Regions from separate parts of the Clostridioides sp. LIBA-7678 genome, predicted to be linked through region 1. Evidence: riboswitches for the same ligand, from Rfam matches in the RefSeq annotation. Region 1 holds a riboswitch; each other region holds the start of a gene.
The links. A riboswitch is a leader RNA that binds a small molecule or an ion and turns the genes downstream of it on or off. The one in region 1 is predicted to bind cyclic di-GMP.
Positions count from the first base shown of each region.

Region 2: linked by a shared signal. The riboswitch ahead of ACTG46_RS10545 (SH3 domain-containing protein) and the one ahead of ACTG46_RS15450 (M60 family metallopeptidase) in region 1 are both predicted to bind cyclic di-GMP.
Region 3: linked by a shared signal. The riboswitch ahead of flgB (flagellar basal body rod protein FlgB) and the one ahead of ACTG46_RS15450 (M60 family metallopeptidase) in region 1 are both predicted to bind cyclic di-GMP.
Region 4: linked by a shared signal. The riboswitch ahead of ACTG46_RS17465 (Cys-Gln thioester bond-forming surface protein) and the one ahead of ACTG46_RS15450 (M60 family metallopeptidase) in region 1 are both predicted to bind cyclic di-GMP.

Region 1 covers NZ_CP196987.1:3,310,489-3,314,715, reverse strand. The annotation lists gene ACTG46_RS15455 (cell wall-binding repeat-containing protein) at 145-1,548, shown strand; cyclic di-GMP riboswitch class I at 1,768-1,853, shown strand; gene ACTG46_RS15450 (M60 family metallopeptidase) at 1,975-4,227, shown strand, end outside.
Region 2 covers NZ_CP196987.1:2,182,350-2,186,576, forward strand. The annotation lists gene ACTG46_RS10535 (TetR/AcrR family transcriptional regulator) at 86-688, opposite strand; gene ACTG46_RS10540 (hypothetical protein) at 937-1,335, opposite strand; gene ACTG46_RS10545 (SH3 domain-containing protein) at 1,687-2,175, opposite strand; cyclic di-GMP riboswitch class I at 2,260-2,353, opposite strand; gene ACTG46_RS10550 (ABC transporter permease) at 2,866-4,227, shown strand, end outside.
Region 3 covers NZ_CP196987.1:301,759-305,985, reverse strand. The annotation lists gene fliF (flagellar basal-body MS-ring/collar protein FliF) at 1-457, opposite strand, end outside; gene fliE (flagellar hook-basal body complex protein FliE) at 482-796, opposite strand; gene flgC (flagellar basal body rod protein FlgC) at 806-1,210, opposite strand; gene flgB (flagellar basal body rod protein FlgB) at 1,218-1,535, opposite strand; cyclic di-GMP riboswitch class I at 1,943-2,033, opposite strand; gene rfbG (CDP-glucose 4,6-dehydratase) at 2,690-3,766, opposite strand; gene rfbF (glucose-1-phosphate cytidylyltransferase) at 3,766-4,227, opposite strand, start outside.
Region 4 covers NZ_CP196987.1:3,775,357-3,779,583, forward strand. The annotation lists gene ACTG46_RS17465 (Cys-Gln thioester bond-forming surface protein) at 1-2,029, opposite strand, end outside; cyclic di-GMP riboswitch class II at 2,045-2,130, opposite strand; gene prdC (proline reductase-associated electron transfer protein PrdC) at 2,527-3,840, opposite strand.

The sequences.
Region 1 (4,227 bases):
AAAAACTTTAATTATATTGTTTGAGTTAGATGGATAACTATGGTATCATATATAAAATATGGTAACAAAATTGTAACTTTTTATTAAGTCTAAGTAAAATCAATATAACAAAATTATAAAAACTAATATTGGGGGTAAAAAAATATGAAGAATAGTAGAAAGATATTTGCTATAGGACTTACACTATTTTTAGTAATGGTAAATACTCCTAGAGTAAATGCACTCACATCAGTTGAACAAATAAAAGGAATTGACAGATATGAGACAGCAGCAAAAATAGCAGACAAACAAAACTATAATACAGCAATACTAATCAATTCGGATAATAGCTTGTCAGATGGCTTGAGCGCAAGTGGTTTAGCAGGAGCATTAAACGCGCCTATTTTAATGACAAAACAAAATCAAATCCCAAATACTACAATGGAAAGATTAAATAAAGCAAAGAATGTATATATAATAGGTTCAGAATCAACTATCAGTAAAGGTATAGAAAATCAATTGATATCTAAAAATAAGGTTGTAGAGAGAATATTTGGCGAAAATAGATTTGATACAAGTGTAAAGATAGCTGAGAAAATCAAAGAAATTAAACCAATCGATAAAGTAATTATAGCTAATGGAATCACAGGAGAAGCAGATGCAATAAGTGCATCACCAGTAGCAGCAAGAGATGGAGTACCTATAATACTTACAGATGGAAGCAGTGTAGGATTTGATACAACAGGATTAAAGAGTTATGCACTTGGTTCTAGCGAGATAATAAGTGATGAACTGGTTAAGAGTACAAATTCTGTTAGATTGGGTGGTACAGATAGATTTGACACAAATAAAAGAGTTATACAAGAATTTTATAAAGACAGTAAAGAATTTTATTTAAGTAAAGGTATGCAACTAACTGATGCATTGGTAGCTTCTACAATAGCAAAAAATGCACCTGTGGTTTTAGTTGAAAATGGTAGCAATAAGAGTATTTTAAGTGGTGCAGATAAATTAACTGTACTAGGAGGAATAAATCAGAATGTCATCAAGCAATGTATAAATCAAGCCTCACCAAATCAACAAGGATTATACTATAATCCAAATGATAAGGTGTTTAAGGACAGAATAAAGGGAAAAATATATGCTCTTACAAAACAATACAGAAAAGAAAATGGAGTAAGAGAGTTATCTGTAGCAAGTAGATTAGAAGGTTTAGCAAATGACTGGTCTAATTTAATGGCAAATAAAAAGACTTTATCTCATACTATAAATGGTAAAAATTCGTATTCTACTTTTTTGAAATACTTAGATTGGAGTGAGATTAAGCCTGGATACATTTCTGTTCAAGGGGAAAATATAATTAAGTATAAAATACCAGATAAGCCTGTATATACAAATAGGGATGCAGATGATATAGGAAACTTTATTTTTAATGAGTGGAAGACCAATCCTGAGGAAGGTACAAATATGTTGCATAAGGGATATGAGATAATGGGATTTGGATTAACTATGACAGGTGATAAGACTATATATGCAACACATGAGTTTTATGGAAGATATAAAGAATAAGTATTTACCAAGATTTAGATATTTTGATAAGAATAATATATAAGTGCTGGAAATATGTAATAAGATAATAATTAGAAAATAACGTATAAGTAATGTATTTATAATGAGAAAGAATATTTATATTAACATAATAATATAAATATTCTTTTTTTGGATTTTAACATAAAAAATTTGTATTAAAAAGTTTAAATATAGTATAAAATGGGTATAAAAGCATTGAAAATTAAATGGCAAAATTAGGGAAATCTAATGACGCAAAACTATAGGGATTAAAGCTTATAAAGCCATATCAGCCAGTTGCTAAAAAGAGCAAATTCTTTTTATTCATAATAAAGATTCTCTTTGAGTGTCTTTTTTTATTGTCTGAAACTATAGCATTTAAATTCATGGAAAATTAAAGATTTATTGAGGGAGGATTGTTATTTCATGAAAAAGGCAATATCTTGTGTACTAGCAGTATCTATGTGTAGTGCACCATTGAATGTTTTTGCAGAGCCTATATTAGAGGGAAAACTAAGGGCAGTTGAAAAATCAGTTACAGAAAAGCTAAAGGGGAATCTAGAAGTGGATTTAAATTTTTCACTTCCAATCAAAAATAATGAATCAGAAAGTATAACTGATATACAGCTACAATTAAAAGATGGTAATAATAATAGTGGGATAATAAAACTTGGAGGTAAAAATTTAGGAAGTATAAATATAGGAACAGATACTATAGACTATACTATCAAAAAATTATCTGCCAATAGAAGTGAAGTAAAAGATAAAGATGAAAATATATCATATTATAATATTATGTTCAGCAATTTACCTGTTGGAAAATACAAGGTAGAAGTCTCTGGAAGTGGATTTAAGAGTAAAGAAGTTAAAGATATTGATATATCAAATTATTCTCAAAGGGTTTTATTAAGTAATAGAGCAAGTGTAGATAATAAAAATAAACCTTTAAACTATGAACTATTCTTAATGGGTGATGTAAATGGAGACGGCAAAGTAGATAAAAATGATTATAATGAAGTTCTAGAAAATATAGATTCAAATAAAAAAGAATATGATTTAAATAGAGATGGAAAGGTAGATATTGCTGACCTAGACTATGTGCATAAAAATCTAGGACAAAATGAAAATGCAAATAGTCTAGAAAGTATAGTACCTACCAATCCTATAGTAGATACAAGCAAAGTAATATTAGAAAAAAATACTGATACAGATATTCAAGGTACTGTAGAAGATTTATTTAGTGGAGAAAGTAGTGGAGTTACAATATCTCCAGCAAATAAAGAGGATAAGATATCAGAAGAAAAACCAGCAGTAATGGATATAGCTTTATCAGAAGCTCTTGATATGGAAGTTATAAATATTAAAGCTCCTGAAGGGAGTGCTCCAGCAAAAGGAATAGTTGAGATTACAGATAAAGATGGTAATGTTCAAGAGATTCCTTATGAAAACAAAGAGTATGTAAAAACTTTAAAAGAGGAACAACAAGAAGAAGTAAATAATAAAGAAGAAAATACAGAACAACCTGATAATAACTTGGATAATACTCAAGAAGAAAAGAATGATAAAGAAGAATCAAATTCTAATACAAATGAACAAGAAAACAATAATAAGGAAAGTAATGATAAAGAAAGTTCATCAACAGATAAATCTGATTTAGACAAAGATACACCAAAAGAAGATAATAATATTAGTAAAGATGATAACTCTACAACATCTACATATAGTAGGTCAGCTTTAGAAACATATGCAGATGTTCAAAATAGCGATATAGTGATAAATCTTGGAAAACAAGTAGCAGTGAAAAAGATAACTATAAAAATAACAGCTACAACAGCCAATGATAGAAATCTTGCAGAAATATCTAAAGTTGAATTTTTAAATAATGTTTATAAAGAAATACCAAAGCCAGATATGAATATACCTAAAATTAACAGAATAGCAACTAGTACTGCTGTTGGAAATGAAAAGGTATCTTTTTATTGGAACAATGAAGTTAATGTGTCTGCATATGAACTTATATTAGACACAATTGATAGTAAAGGAAAAGTATTATCAACTAAAAAATTACAAACTAGCAAAAATTCTATAGAGGTTAGAGATATAGATGCGTATGGTCTATATAGAGTTAGCATACAGTCTTTAAATGGCGATTGGTCTAGTGGATATAAAGAAGCTTCACCAAGCAATTTAGATGGAGTACCAGAAAATGTGGACTCAAACTACAAGCCTATACAATTTAGCCCAGACAGTATAATAGAGTTTCAAGTTGTTCCAGATACAAGACCAGAGCCACCAGAAGGCATAAGCATTAAAGGAAGATTTAAAGCTCTTGATGTAAGTTGGAAAAATCATAAACAAGCTAAAGATTTTGACTTATATTACAGAGAAAAAGGTTCTAATGGTTCTTGGATAAAATACAATGATAAGCTTATTCGTGGAACAAGTTCAAAAATAGAAGGGCTTAAAGATAATACAACGTATGAAGTTAGAATGACAGCTACTAATCACTTAGGTACTAGTGGAATGTCTAAGATATATCTAGGCACAACTGAAAGTGTAGATGCACCAACAACACCTAACTATAGATTGATTAATACTCCTAAATCTGATGCTGGATTTGGAATACCAACTAATCATATAATAGATGTTACTTATCCAGCTGGATATGATACAAAAGAA
Region 2 (4,227 bases), 1.1 Mb from region 1:
ATAATAATATTATTTTTTCTAAAAAATGTCAATATGTTTTTATAAATTTCAAAATATATTTTTCCTAAAAAATAGTAAAATAAGATTATGTATTTCTTTTTATATCCAAAATCCTGTGAATAATTCCTTTGATAATCTGTTTTTTTTGCTCTAATTCTTTCTCTGTTAATTCAGTTAGTGAGTCTTGATGTAATATTGCAAATGATGAATAAAGAACAGCATTTGCAAGCTCTAAATCCGTTTCAATTGCACAACTCCCAATCTCACCTTTATCACGCATATAGTTTATATATTTTGCTATATGAGGAACTAAACTTTTTAAAGTTAATTGATTGAGTGCAATTTGCATACTCCAATGAAATTTACCTAATTTAAATGTCTTATACTTTAAAAGAGTTTTTTGTAATAACTCAAATACCACATCAATTTTAAGATTATTTGGTATACAATCATCATACAAAACATCAGAAAAACTTTTTTCATACTGAGCTAGAAATAATTTTATAACTTCATTGAATATTTCATCTTTTGATTTAAAATAGTGATAAAACATACCAACTTCACCACCAACACTATCTAAAATCATTCTTATAGAAGTATTTTCATACCCATATTCTAAAAACAAATTAAGTGCATTCCCAATAAGTTCATCTCGTTTACCACCATTTAATATTCGTTTTCGTGCCATTTTTGTATCTCCTTTTAAACAGAATATCATTCTGCTTAAATTATATCATGCTATAAAATAAACATCAATAATTAGCAAAACGCTATTCTTTAAATTACTATCTAATGAAGAACAAAATCATAACAATATAATTCCAACTAAACTATAAAATAGTTATTCATAAAAAAACTTAAAATAAGATGAAAAGCAATATTGTATATAATACAATAAAATCATATAATACAACTATGTAATTTTTATTCTTGTATTTAATAAAATTTCTTCTTCTTTCTTCTAATAAATATTATCCCAATTAAAGCTATAACAATAAATACAACTATTACTGAAAGTATCAATTTTGAAAGAATATTATATCTTCCTATGCTTTGACTTTTATGTTTATCTAAATTTCTATGTCCATAATTTTTAGTTCTTATAGTTCTTTTCTTCAAATTAACTCTACTTTTTCTAGATTTACTACGTTTATGCTTACTTTTAGATTTAATAGTTTTAAATCTAGTATTATTAGATTTATAATTTTCTTGTGCTGAAGAAATGTATACACTAGAATCAATAATAGCTTCAGCCTCAACTTGCAATGGATTTATAGTGCTAATTATAAGCAAAAAAGATATAGCTATTCCAATCAATGTTTTCTTTTTTTTCATATTTTCCCCCTCATAAAAATCTTATATCTAGTTTATTATAATATATATAAAACTAAAAATTACAAAATTTTTCAAATTTCTTATATCTTTTCTTATCTTTAATATTATTTTTATCCTATCAACTTTCTTTTTTATTAAAATTTTCTAAATCAATATCAATTTATGGCACCTAAAATACAAATCATAAGTTAAATCTATTTTCAATTAAATCTTCGATTTACAATTAAAATGACCTAGTTAATTTATTATATTTAATATTATAATAAGTTTTTTTACAAAAGAAAAAGAATCCTATGAATAGGATTCTTTTTCTGAAATTTATTAGTATATTTAAAGCTTACTAGTATCCAATTATGATAAACTTAAACATTCTTCTATATATTGACTATATACATATCCAGAATATTTTTTTCCATTTCTATCAATATTAACCCTTGCCCATTTGCCAACACTATAACATACTTCAACTTTAAAACCATCAGGAATTGTAGTTATAATTCTAGAGTCTAATGTTCTATCATTTCTAAGTTCTAGACTTAAGCCATTCGTTCTTATATTTCCTACATAATTCTTTTTTCTATTTTTTACTATACCATTACTATTGCTTTTAGCATTACTTAATTTTTCTAAATATTTATAAAGTAACCAACCTTTGTCATAATTACTTTCAACCTCTGCCCATATTCCATCGACACATTTTAACTTAACAATTTTACCTTCTGGTATACTTTTCAACTTCATACTATTTATGTCTGGTCTTTCTCTTAAATTTAATTTAATTTTAGTCTTAAAATTGATGCTAGATTCGCCAAAACTTTTCAACATTAATTCAGATATCATCTTAAGCCCTCCTCTTGCCAAATATTAAGTTATTAAAAATATATAACTTTAAAAAATACTTTCAACAAAAAGAATTATTATCTTTTTGGCAACTGGCTGACATGACCTTTATTATATAAAGATTTTAGTCCCTATAGCTTTGCGTCATTAGATTTATCTAATATTGCCTATATCTGAATAATAACATAATTTAAACAATTTAAAAATAATATTACATCAAATTTTATATTAATTAAATATAAATTAAATTTTTAATTAATAATAACCAAAAAATATCTTTATATTTATTAATTTAATTATTCTTCTTCATAATTCATCTAAAAAATAGTAATTTATATATGATATCACTACTTTTAACAAATCTTTTTCAATAAATATTAATATATAAAAATAATCGATAATTTTTTACATCCTTAATTAATATAAAAAATTAATGATTAATAAAAACCTAAAAATAATTTGTATTAATTATTCTCTTTTTAAAATTTTTACTACTCTATCTATGCTAAATCCTCTCTACGCACTTTATCATAAGATGTATATATTTTACTTTTTAAATGACTTGACAAACTAATGATATTATAATATTATCATTATAGACCGACGGTCAGTTTGATATTTATGTTTATATAGCTACTAAAAAAATTCTAAAATATTTAATACAAAATTTTTAAGAAATGAGGATTATTTATGCTAAAAAGAATATTATTAAAAGATTTAACACGAAATAAAGTAGTAACAATTACTCTATTTATTTTTATTTTACTTGCATCAATGCTAGTATCTAGTTCAATAAATATCATTATAGAGCTAACTAATTCAATGACTTCCTTGTTTCAAAAATCTCATACACCACATTATGTCCAAATGTATTCTGGGAAATTACAACAAAAAGAAATTGATAAGTTCTCATCTAAAACTCCATATATAAAAAAACAGCAAACTTCTGAACTTCTAAATATAAATGGAGCTAATATTTTTCTAGGAAATAAAGTAGAAAATCAAGCTAATAGTGTACTAGAAAATAGTTTTACAAAACAAAACGATAAATTTGATTTTTTATTAGATATGGACAATCAAATAATGCAAATAAAAGATGGAGAAATAGGTGTCCCTGTATATTATATGAAACAATCCAATTTGAAAATTGGAGATACTATAAAAATTATTAATGGTAATTTCTTTATGGAATTTACAATAAAAGATTTTATACGTGACTCACAAATGAACCCTTCACTTGTTACTTCAAAGCGTTTTTTAATCAGTGACAATGATTGGAACACGTTAAAATCTAATATAGGAGAAAGCGAATATTTAATTGAATTTATATTAGATGATATAAATAAAATTAGTGAGTTTGAAACGTTATATCAATCAACTAAGCTCCCTCAAACAGGTACATCAGTGACTTATTCTATTTACAAATTACTAAATTCTTTGTCTGATGGGATTGTAATTACTATTATCATCTTAATTAGTATTCTTCTTATTACAATTTCTATTTTATGTTTACGATTTACTTTAATTACAACGATTGAAGAAGATTATCGAGAAATTGGTGTTATGAAGGCCATTGGTATTAAAAATGGTAACATCCAAAACTTATATTTAATAAAATACTTGTTAATTGCATCTTTTGCAAGTTTTCTTGGTTACATACTCTCATTATTTATAGGCCCTCTTTTTACAAAAAATATTTACATTTATATGGGAGCCATAGACAAAACCATTTTTAGTATTCTCGTTCCATTTATAGGTTCAGTTCTTGTATTTTTAAGTGTTGTATTCTTTTGTAAAGTTATACTTAAAAAATTCAAAAAAATATCAGTAATTAATGCATTAAGAGGTAACCGTTCTACTAACTCTGTAAAATATGGATTCAGTTTTCAAATACACAAAAATAAAATAACAAATACTAACATACTTTTAGGATTAAACGAAGTGTTTAAAAAAATTACAGTCTATGGATTGCTTTGTTTTGTATATACGATTTGTATTTTTATTATGACTGTACCAACTAATTTTTTAAATACTATTAAATCACCTGAATTT
Region 3 (4,227 bases), 1.2 Mb from region 1:
TATCTTCCACTTGTGGAAAACTCTTGATTGTTTTTTCTATCTCACCTTGTATGATTCGTTGCTTCTTAATTTGAAACTCCTCATCAGTAAGTCCTATAGACGAACTATCATCCATTAATGCAAATCCTTTAGAACCACCTGTAAGACTTGGAGCTAGCTCCAGCCTCAACTTATCGACTTCTGTTCTAGGAACATAAATTGTACTTCCCTTTACCTTAGTATCTATCTTTCTAGACTCTAATTCTGCTGATATATCTGCAGCATCTTGAACATCTAGTTCTGAAAATAAGACTGCATACTTATTTTTACTTGCAGATATTGCTGTAAATACTAGCGCTAAACATATAGCAACAATCCCTATACCTAATGCTATCTTAGTTCCTTTTTTTAAAGAACCTATTTTTGTCCTAGATTTAGCAACTTGCTCCTTAATCTTATTTTTAAAACTGGCTATCATTGATTATTACTCCTGTTCAAAAGGCTAAATTTGTACTTTATTCATTTCTTGATATGCATCATGAATCTTGTTTCTAACTTCTATCAGATATTGCATAGATAGTTGTGCTTCTTGACCTTTTAACATAACTTCATGCATAGAAACATCTTCGCCTTTTATAAATTTTTCTTTCATATTATCCGCTGTCACTTGTTGAAAATTAACTTTGTCTATAGTATCTATTATTACATCTTCGAAATTCTTTTTTTCTTCTTTATTAAGGTTTAATGGTTTTGTTTCTCCAATCAAATTATCTAACTTTGCACCTTGCATTAAATTGTTAATTTGTGTAATTGGCATAATTTATCCCTACTTTCCTATTTCCAAAGCTTTCGATATCATAGATTTCTGAGCATTCAGTGTGTCTATGTTAGAATCATATGCTCGTGAAGCTGTTATTAAATCCGTCATTTCAACCAATATATTTACGTTTGGATATTCTACATATCCATTTGGTTTTGCATCTGGATGAGATGGGTCATATACTTCTTTAAGAGGTGATTTGTCATCTTCAACAGATGTGACTTTTACTCCTAACATACCTAATTTATTATCATAGTTTTCTTCAAAGGAAACAATTTTTCTCCTATATGCTTCTCCATTTGGACCTCTTGTAGCATTTATATTAGCTACATTTGATGATATGATATCCATTTTCAAACTTTCTGCTGTTAATCCACTAGCAGATATCTCCATTCCACTGAACACACTCATCTTCTAGTTACCTCCCAGTTATTATTGATTTAGTCATTGCAATTTTGCCATTTGCAAAACCTATTAAAGCATTATATTGCAACGTTGTCATTGCTTGCTTTACTTTTTCTTCTTCTATATCTACATTATTGCCATCTACCCTTAGACCTTTGGAATTGTCTATTTTTTCTTCTATTTTTGGCATGGCATCATTTAATGTTTCTTCAAAAGTTACATAATGTTTTTTGTAACCTTCAGTATTTATATTTGCTATATTATTTGCTATTGTTTGACTTCTTAGATTAGTTGCATCTAGTCCCATTTTTATAATGTCATATGTATTCATACTCACCCCTCCTCAAAATATATTTATTTGCTATATTTAATGATTAAAAAAATGAAGTTGCTATATTACAAAAAATGACTTCTTTGTTCATTTAAATCTATTACAATTCTATTACATTAATATAATAACGAATTATTTTAGTAAGAAATCTAATTTAAATTCAATTAAATCCAATAAAAATAAAAAAAAATTTTAATATGTATTTAATTTCCCCTTCATAAAGTTGCCTTTTTTTGTAAAATAGCAACTTTTTTAGATAAATTTCCTTTATTTTATATTATAATTGGTAAAATATGTTATTATGTGTATTTTCTACTATAATAAAGTAATTTTTCCACAATAAAATGACCGCCAAAAAAGCAGTCATTTCGACTAATCCTAAGTATACAAATATACTTAGGACTCTTTTTGGCAACTGGCTAGCATAGTTCGCATATACAAACCTTAGCCCCTATAGCTTTGCGTCACTAGATTTCTCTAGTTTTGCCTATTTAGTTTTACTTTAAGTATACAATAAATGATAAAATTTTTAAACATTTTTCGTATATTTTTTCATTAGAATTAAATCTGTTAAAATTATTTCAACCTACTTAATTAATATAAACTATATTTATTCATAAAAATAAGATTTTTAAAATCTCTCTTTTTAATTATACTCCAATTTAATGGTACATCCTAAATATAGGTAATAAACTCATATTTTATTTTATATTTTTTCTAGTCAAGAATCTTCTAAATCCATTGTTTTCTTTTCATCACTACATACTCCTTAAACTTTAATATATCTATTTATCCTAAGTTATATATCTTCTACATTTAGTTCTTTAATTAATACTCTAATTATCTCATATAGCTTAATATGCAGTTTATCTATTGCTCCTTTCTATAAACAAATATATTTTTATATTCAAATTCATCTAATTGCATCAATTTATCAAATATCAAATAGAGTAAATTACCTACTACACTTATAGTTCTTTTCAATCCAAATCTAATTCAGATATTAACTCTTCTAAATTTATAATTGACATTTTCTCATTAGTTTTTGTTATATTATTCATGTATATTTTTACACAAAAAAGTAAATCCTGTCTCCCAGAATTCACCTTTCTATATGTACAAATTATTATTTATTTTGATATATCTAATTATCGTTACTTAATAAGCGAAATAAAATTATTTATTTGATTTACACATAATCTATATATATCTGAACAATGATATTTCTGATACCACTCACTTGTAAATTTCAATGCTTCATCAATACTTAAGGTTGGCTTCCATCCTAATTCAAAGATAGCCTTACTCACATCAAGATTTAACATTTTTGTTTCATGAAAACTATTATTTTCTAGGCATCTCCAAGATCCCGTTCCATAATACTTTATTAACTTTTCAACAATATATTTTACATCAACAATAGAATCTATTTTGGGTCCAAAATTCCATGCATCACTATACTTAGTTGGATTTAGCTTCATTTTTTGACCTAATAATAAGTATCCATATAGTGGCTCTAGTACATATTGCCATGGTCTAATTGAATTAGGAGATCTTAGTATAATATCACTCTGACTTTCTAATGCTCTTATACAGTCTGGTATAATTCTTTTTTCTGACCAATCGCCTCCTCCTATTACATTTCCAGATCTTACTGAAGAGATAGCTTTGCCATGCTTATGATACATTTTAGGACTCATATATGATTCTCTCCATGAATTAATTGCGATCTCACACGCTGCTTTTGATGAACTATAAGGATCATATCCGCCTAAAGAATCTGTTTCTTTATACCCCCAAACTTGTTCTTTATTACTATAACATTTGTCTGTTGTTATAAATATTGCAACTAAATGTCTGTTGCTATTTTTTATGCACTCAAGCATATTTAATGTTCCCATTAAATTTATCTCATATGTAAGAATAGGATTCAAATACGATTCTTCAATTAAAGGCTGAGCTGCCATATGAAAGACATAATCTGGCTTATATTTATTAAATACTGCCTCCAAATTGCTATAATCTCTTATATCTCCTCTTATATCTATAATTTTTTTTGATACTTCTGCTAAGATAAAGTTATCTTTTTTCGTTTTTGGATTTAATGAATATCCTACAACATTTGCTCCAAGCTCTTTTAGCCAAATCGAAAGCCAGGAGCCTTTAAATCCTGTAGCTCCAGTTATTAAAACGGTTTTACCATTATATATATTATCAAAGTCAAAGTACATCACCAAATCCTCCAAAAGGCCTTGTTATTTTTCCAAAGCATATTAAGATTATTCATATCTCTTTCGTTATCCATACATGCCCACAATCCTTTATGTTTATAAACTGATATTTCTTTATTTTTAGCTAAGTCTTCAAATAATCCATATTCTAAATCGCAAGCATCATCTTCTGTAAGAAATTCTAATAATTTTTTATTAAATACCATAAAACCTCCATTTATCAGACCTTTTGATGTTTGTGATTTTTCTTCAAATGATTTCAATACATTTCCATCAGCTACTAATTCTCCAAATCTAGCTGGAGGTCTTACCCCTGATATAGTCAACATCTTTCCCATATTAACATGAAAATTTATAAGCTCCTTTACATTTATATTTGCTAAACCATCTCCATATGTCAATAAATTTATATCATCCTCTAAATATTTTTCAACCTTTTTAAGTCTTGCTCCTTTTTCTGA
Region 4 (4,227 bases), 460 kb from region 1:
TTGTTGGTGGTACTGGTGGATTTACTATTGTATCATTTTTTGATGGCACTGATGTATTTTCCACTGCATCACCTGATGGTGGCACTGGTGGATTTATCACTGTATCATCTGATGGTGGTACTGGTGGATTTATTACTGTATCATCTGATGGTGGTATTGGTGGATTTATCACTGTATCATCTGATGGTGGTACTGGTGGATTTATCACTGTATCATCTGATGGTGGTGATGGCTTAGGTTTATGACCATTTGAGTTATCATTACCATTATCTGGTGGCACTGGTGGATTCACATCAGGGTCTCCATCTGTTGGTACACCTATATTGAAATCAACTTCCTCACCATTTTTTTGCTCTATTGTATAACTTAATAAATTTTGCTTACTAGTAGGCAATAAAGATGAATGGTCTTTATCACCAAAATCGAAAACTGTCTTAAAATATTGAATAGCTTTTGGGAAAATATAATCATAAGATAAAGCAGATATATTAGCTTTTACATCTGGCTTATTAACACTCTTAAGTTTAAACTTTTCTTGTGTTGAAATTTCTACTTCACCTGTACCTATTATATTTCCATTTTCATCATAAGCAGTTACTCCATCTGGTAACTTTAATTTAACTACACCACTATAACCTACTAAAGCTATAGCTTCTGTTTCATAAGTACCATCTTGATTCTTATCAAATTTGATATCAGTCAAACCATTACTCAAACTAGGTTTTCCTGTATCATTTGGCTTTAATTCTTCACGCCCTGCATTTAATAATGCCTCTAAGTAAGCTTTTGAATTTATTGCTGCTTCCTTACCTTTTAGATACTCAGCTTTTTCTTCTTCAGTCTTTGCACTCTCTATAAACATATCATAAAGCTTTATATTAGCTTGATATTGTTTAAGTCTTTCCTGCTCATTCATTTGCCCAAGCATAATCCAAATTGCATCTTGAGTAGTAGCATGAGTTATACCTTCATATTCTTCTCCACCTAAATTAAACTGTTGCTTATATCCAAATCCATCAAACTCGGAACCCGCATATAGTATAGATTTAATTGCATCTTCGTTTTGATTTTCTTGACCATTAAAATCTTCTGCTGGTAAGTATGGACTCTTATTATGACTAGTTGGAGATTTTAGATGATTATTATAACAAAATGCAGTTTGTTCTCCGTCCTCACCTTCTATTATATATTTCCCATCTTTATAGCCTGCACCTATAAGACCTTCTATTATATAATCAAAAGTTAAAGTTTTTGTAATATCATCAAATCTTACATCAAAATAAGGTCTATTTGAACCATCTGTTTCTTTTAATAAACATGTATCTTCTACTTTTGAATTTTTATTATACCATAATCCAATATTTGCATCTTTTGAAGTAAGTACCTCACTAATTTCTGACTGTACATCTGTTTTTACATCATTTTCATCTTCCCAGAAATTATATACAATCTTATTTATTTGAGATACAGTAAGATTAAGAATATCTTCAATATTCTGCTTCAAACTCATTTCTTCTACTTCTAATTCTTCCTCTTCTTCTGATGGTATAATTCCACCTAATGGTTTCTCTCCATCTGGTATCTCTTCACCTGATGGCTTCTCTCCATCTGGTGTTTCTCCTTCTGATGGCTTCTCTCCGTCTGGTGTTTCCCCTACTGATGGTTTCTCTCCATCTGGTGTTTCTCCTCCTGATGGCTTCTCTCCGTCTGGTGTTTCCCCTACTGATGGTTTCTCTCCATCTGGTGTTTCTCCTCCTGATGGCTTCTCTCCGTCTGGTGCTTCTCCTCCTGATGGTTTCTCTCCATCTGGTGTTTCTCCTCCTGATGGTTTCTCTCCATCTGGTGTTTCCCCTCCTGATGGTGTTTCTCCGTCTGGTGTTTCTCCTCCTGATGGCTTCTCTCCATCAAGTATTGTATCTTTTCCACTTACTTCGTCAGCATAAGATATTATTGGTGCAAATGCAGTAAATGCCATACTAAAAGCAATTACTAAACTAATTATACTTGATTTTTTAATTTTTATTTTCAAGATTTTCCTCCTATTTATATTTATAGCAGGTTGCACTACTAACTCCATATATCTTTTAAGTGCCCAAATTTAAGATATACTTCACAGTTTCTATAAATAGGTTTTTAGTAATTTTTATTTTTGTAATATTTTTTATTTTTTAAGTGCACTCTTTACGAACATTCTAAAATTATTAGTAAGAGACAAAAACTTATTCTTACATTAAAAAAGATACTGTAGAGTATCTTGAGATAATACAAAAATCTTTACTCTATTGGATAATTGACTCAATTCAATTTTTATATGTCAATATGACCACATATCTGAGTTTGTTTTTGTCTAATATAATTTTAATAGCTATTGCCATCATTATATATTAAATATTATATTTTGTCTATTTCTTCTATATTATTTATATTATTCGTTAATGTTATCGACATATCACAACAAAAAAACATCCCCGAAAACAATTTTACAATTTTTTCCAAGGATGTTTTATTATATATTTTTATATTATATTATTTTATTTTTAATCTTACGTCACCTTTTATTCTTCTTATTAATGGGTGATTAACTGTTCTCATTACATGGTCAGTAATATGATATACACCTAATTTTAATTTTGGTGCAGAACCCATTACTGTGTTACTACAGTCAGTACAGTTTCCTATTAATATAACTTCTGCTCCAGCTTTCTTAAATTCTATACATTTTTGAGCTTGTCCTGGACAGTGTCCTGGATTTTCACATTTTAATGCACCTTTAATTTCTTGAGCTTGTTTACATTTTTGAACTGATACTATATCAGTAACTCCCATTTTAGCTGCTATGTCTCTCATTCTTTCTTCATTAGGTCCACATGCACAGACTAAAAGACCCATTTTTCTCTTTTCATTAACAAATGGCATAGTAACTATTATACCACCACTAGTTTTAGTTATTGGAGTATCTAAAGTAGTAGCTTTACCAGTGAAAGGTCCTCCTAAGATTATCTCACCGTATTCACCTTTTATTCCACCAGCTCTTTCAATTAATTCTCCAACAGTAGTTCCAATTGGCACATCTTCAAATACTATAGATTCTTTTCCACTGTTTAATTGACCAACTACAGTTACATTTTTAGATATAACTGGTCTTTTTTGCTCAACAGCTTCTACTATTCTAGTTAATGTTTCTACATTTATTACTACTGCATTAGCTTCTGAAGGTAATTGAGTTGGCTCAAGTAATTTACCTAGAACATCTCTTACTATCGCTCTCTCTTCTCCCATTGGGTACATGTCAACTAGTTCTGCAACTTCTATATTATCTCCTGGCTTTATTACTTTTTTAAATGCTGCTATTGCTTCTGGATGCTTGCTTTTTATTGCTAGCATACCTTTTCCAGCATTAGTAACTTCCATAGCATATTTTATACCTTGGTAAACTATTTCTGGTCTTTCTTCTATTTCTTTTATGTTATGAGCTAATAAAGGTTCACATTCAGCAGCATTTGCTAATATTGTTCCACCTTTTAAATCTATGTTTAATTTTATATGAGTAGGGAATCCTGCTCCACCCATACCTACAACTCCAGCTTCTTTAATTAAGTCAAGTATACCTTCTCCTTTTAATGGTTCAAAAGTATCATCTTGTACTTCATCAGCTTCGATTACTATAGCTTGGTCATTTATTTCACTTATTTTTCCACTAACACTGGCATAAATATTTGCCCCTAATCCAGCTGGTTCTGCGATTAGAGTTCCTTTTTTTACTACATCTCCAACACTTACTACTGGCTTATCTGGACCACCAACGTGTTGTTTTAATAAAATAGAATATAGTTTGTTCAACTAGTACGCCCCCTTAAGTATATTAATTTTTTTTATAAGCTGTTCAAATAATGTTAATGTTATTTTTCTATTACAAGGTCTTAACATATTGTTTATTTCTATAGAACATATCGCTTATTAACAAAGCAATTTCTATGCCAACTTTTAAACAAACTTATACCCTTTGAAAATACTGTCTTACAGCATCCATAACTTCTTTCAAATATTTAAACTCATTTTATAAAAGTCAATTATTAGACACTTTTTCAACCAATTTAATCTATAATTATTGATATTGCATACATGCATAAAAAGTGTCAAGAAATAGACACCGTCTTTTTATCGACACTTTTCTAACATATACTATATAATTTACCACAACTTTACTTAAAATATACATTTACTACT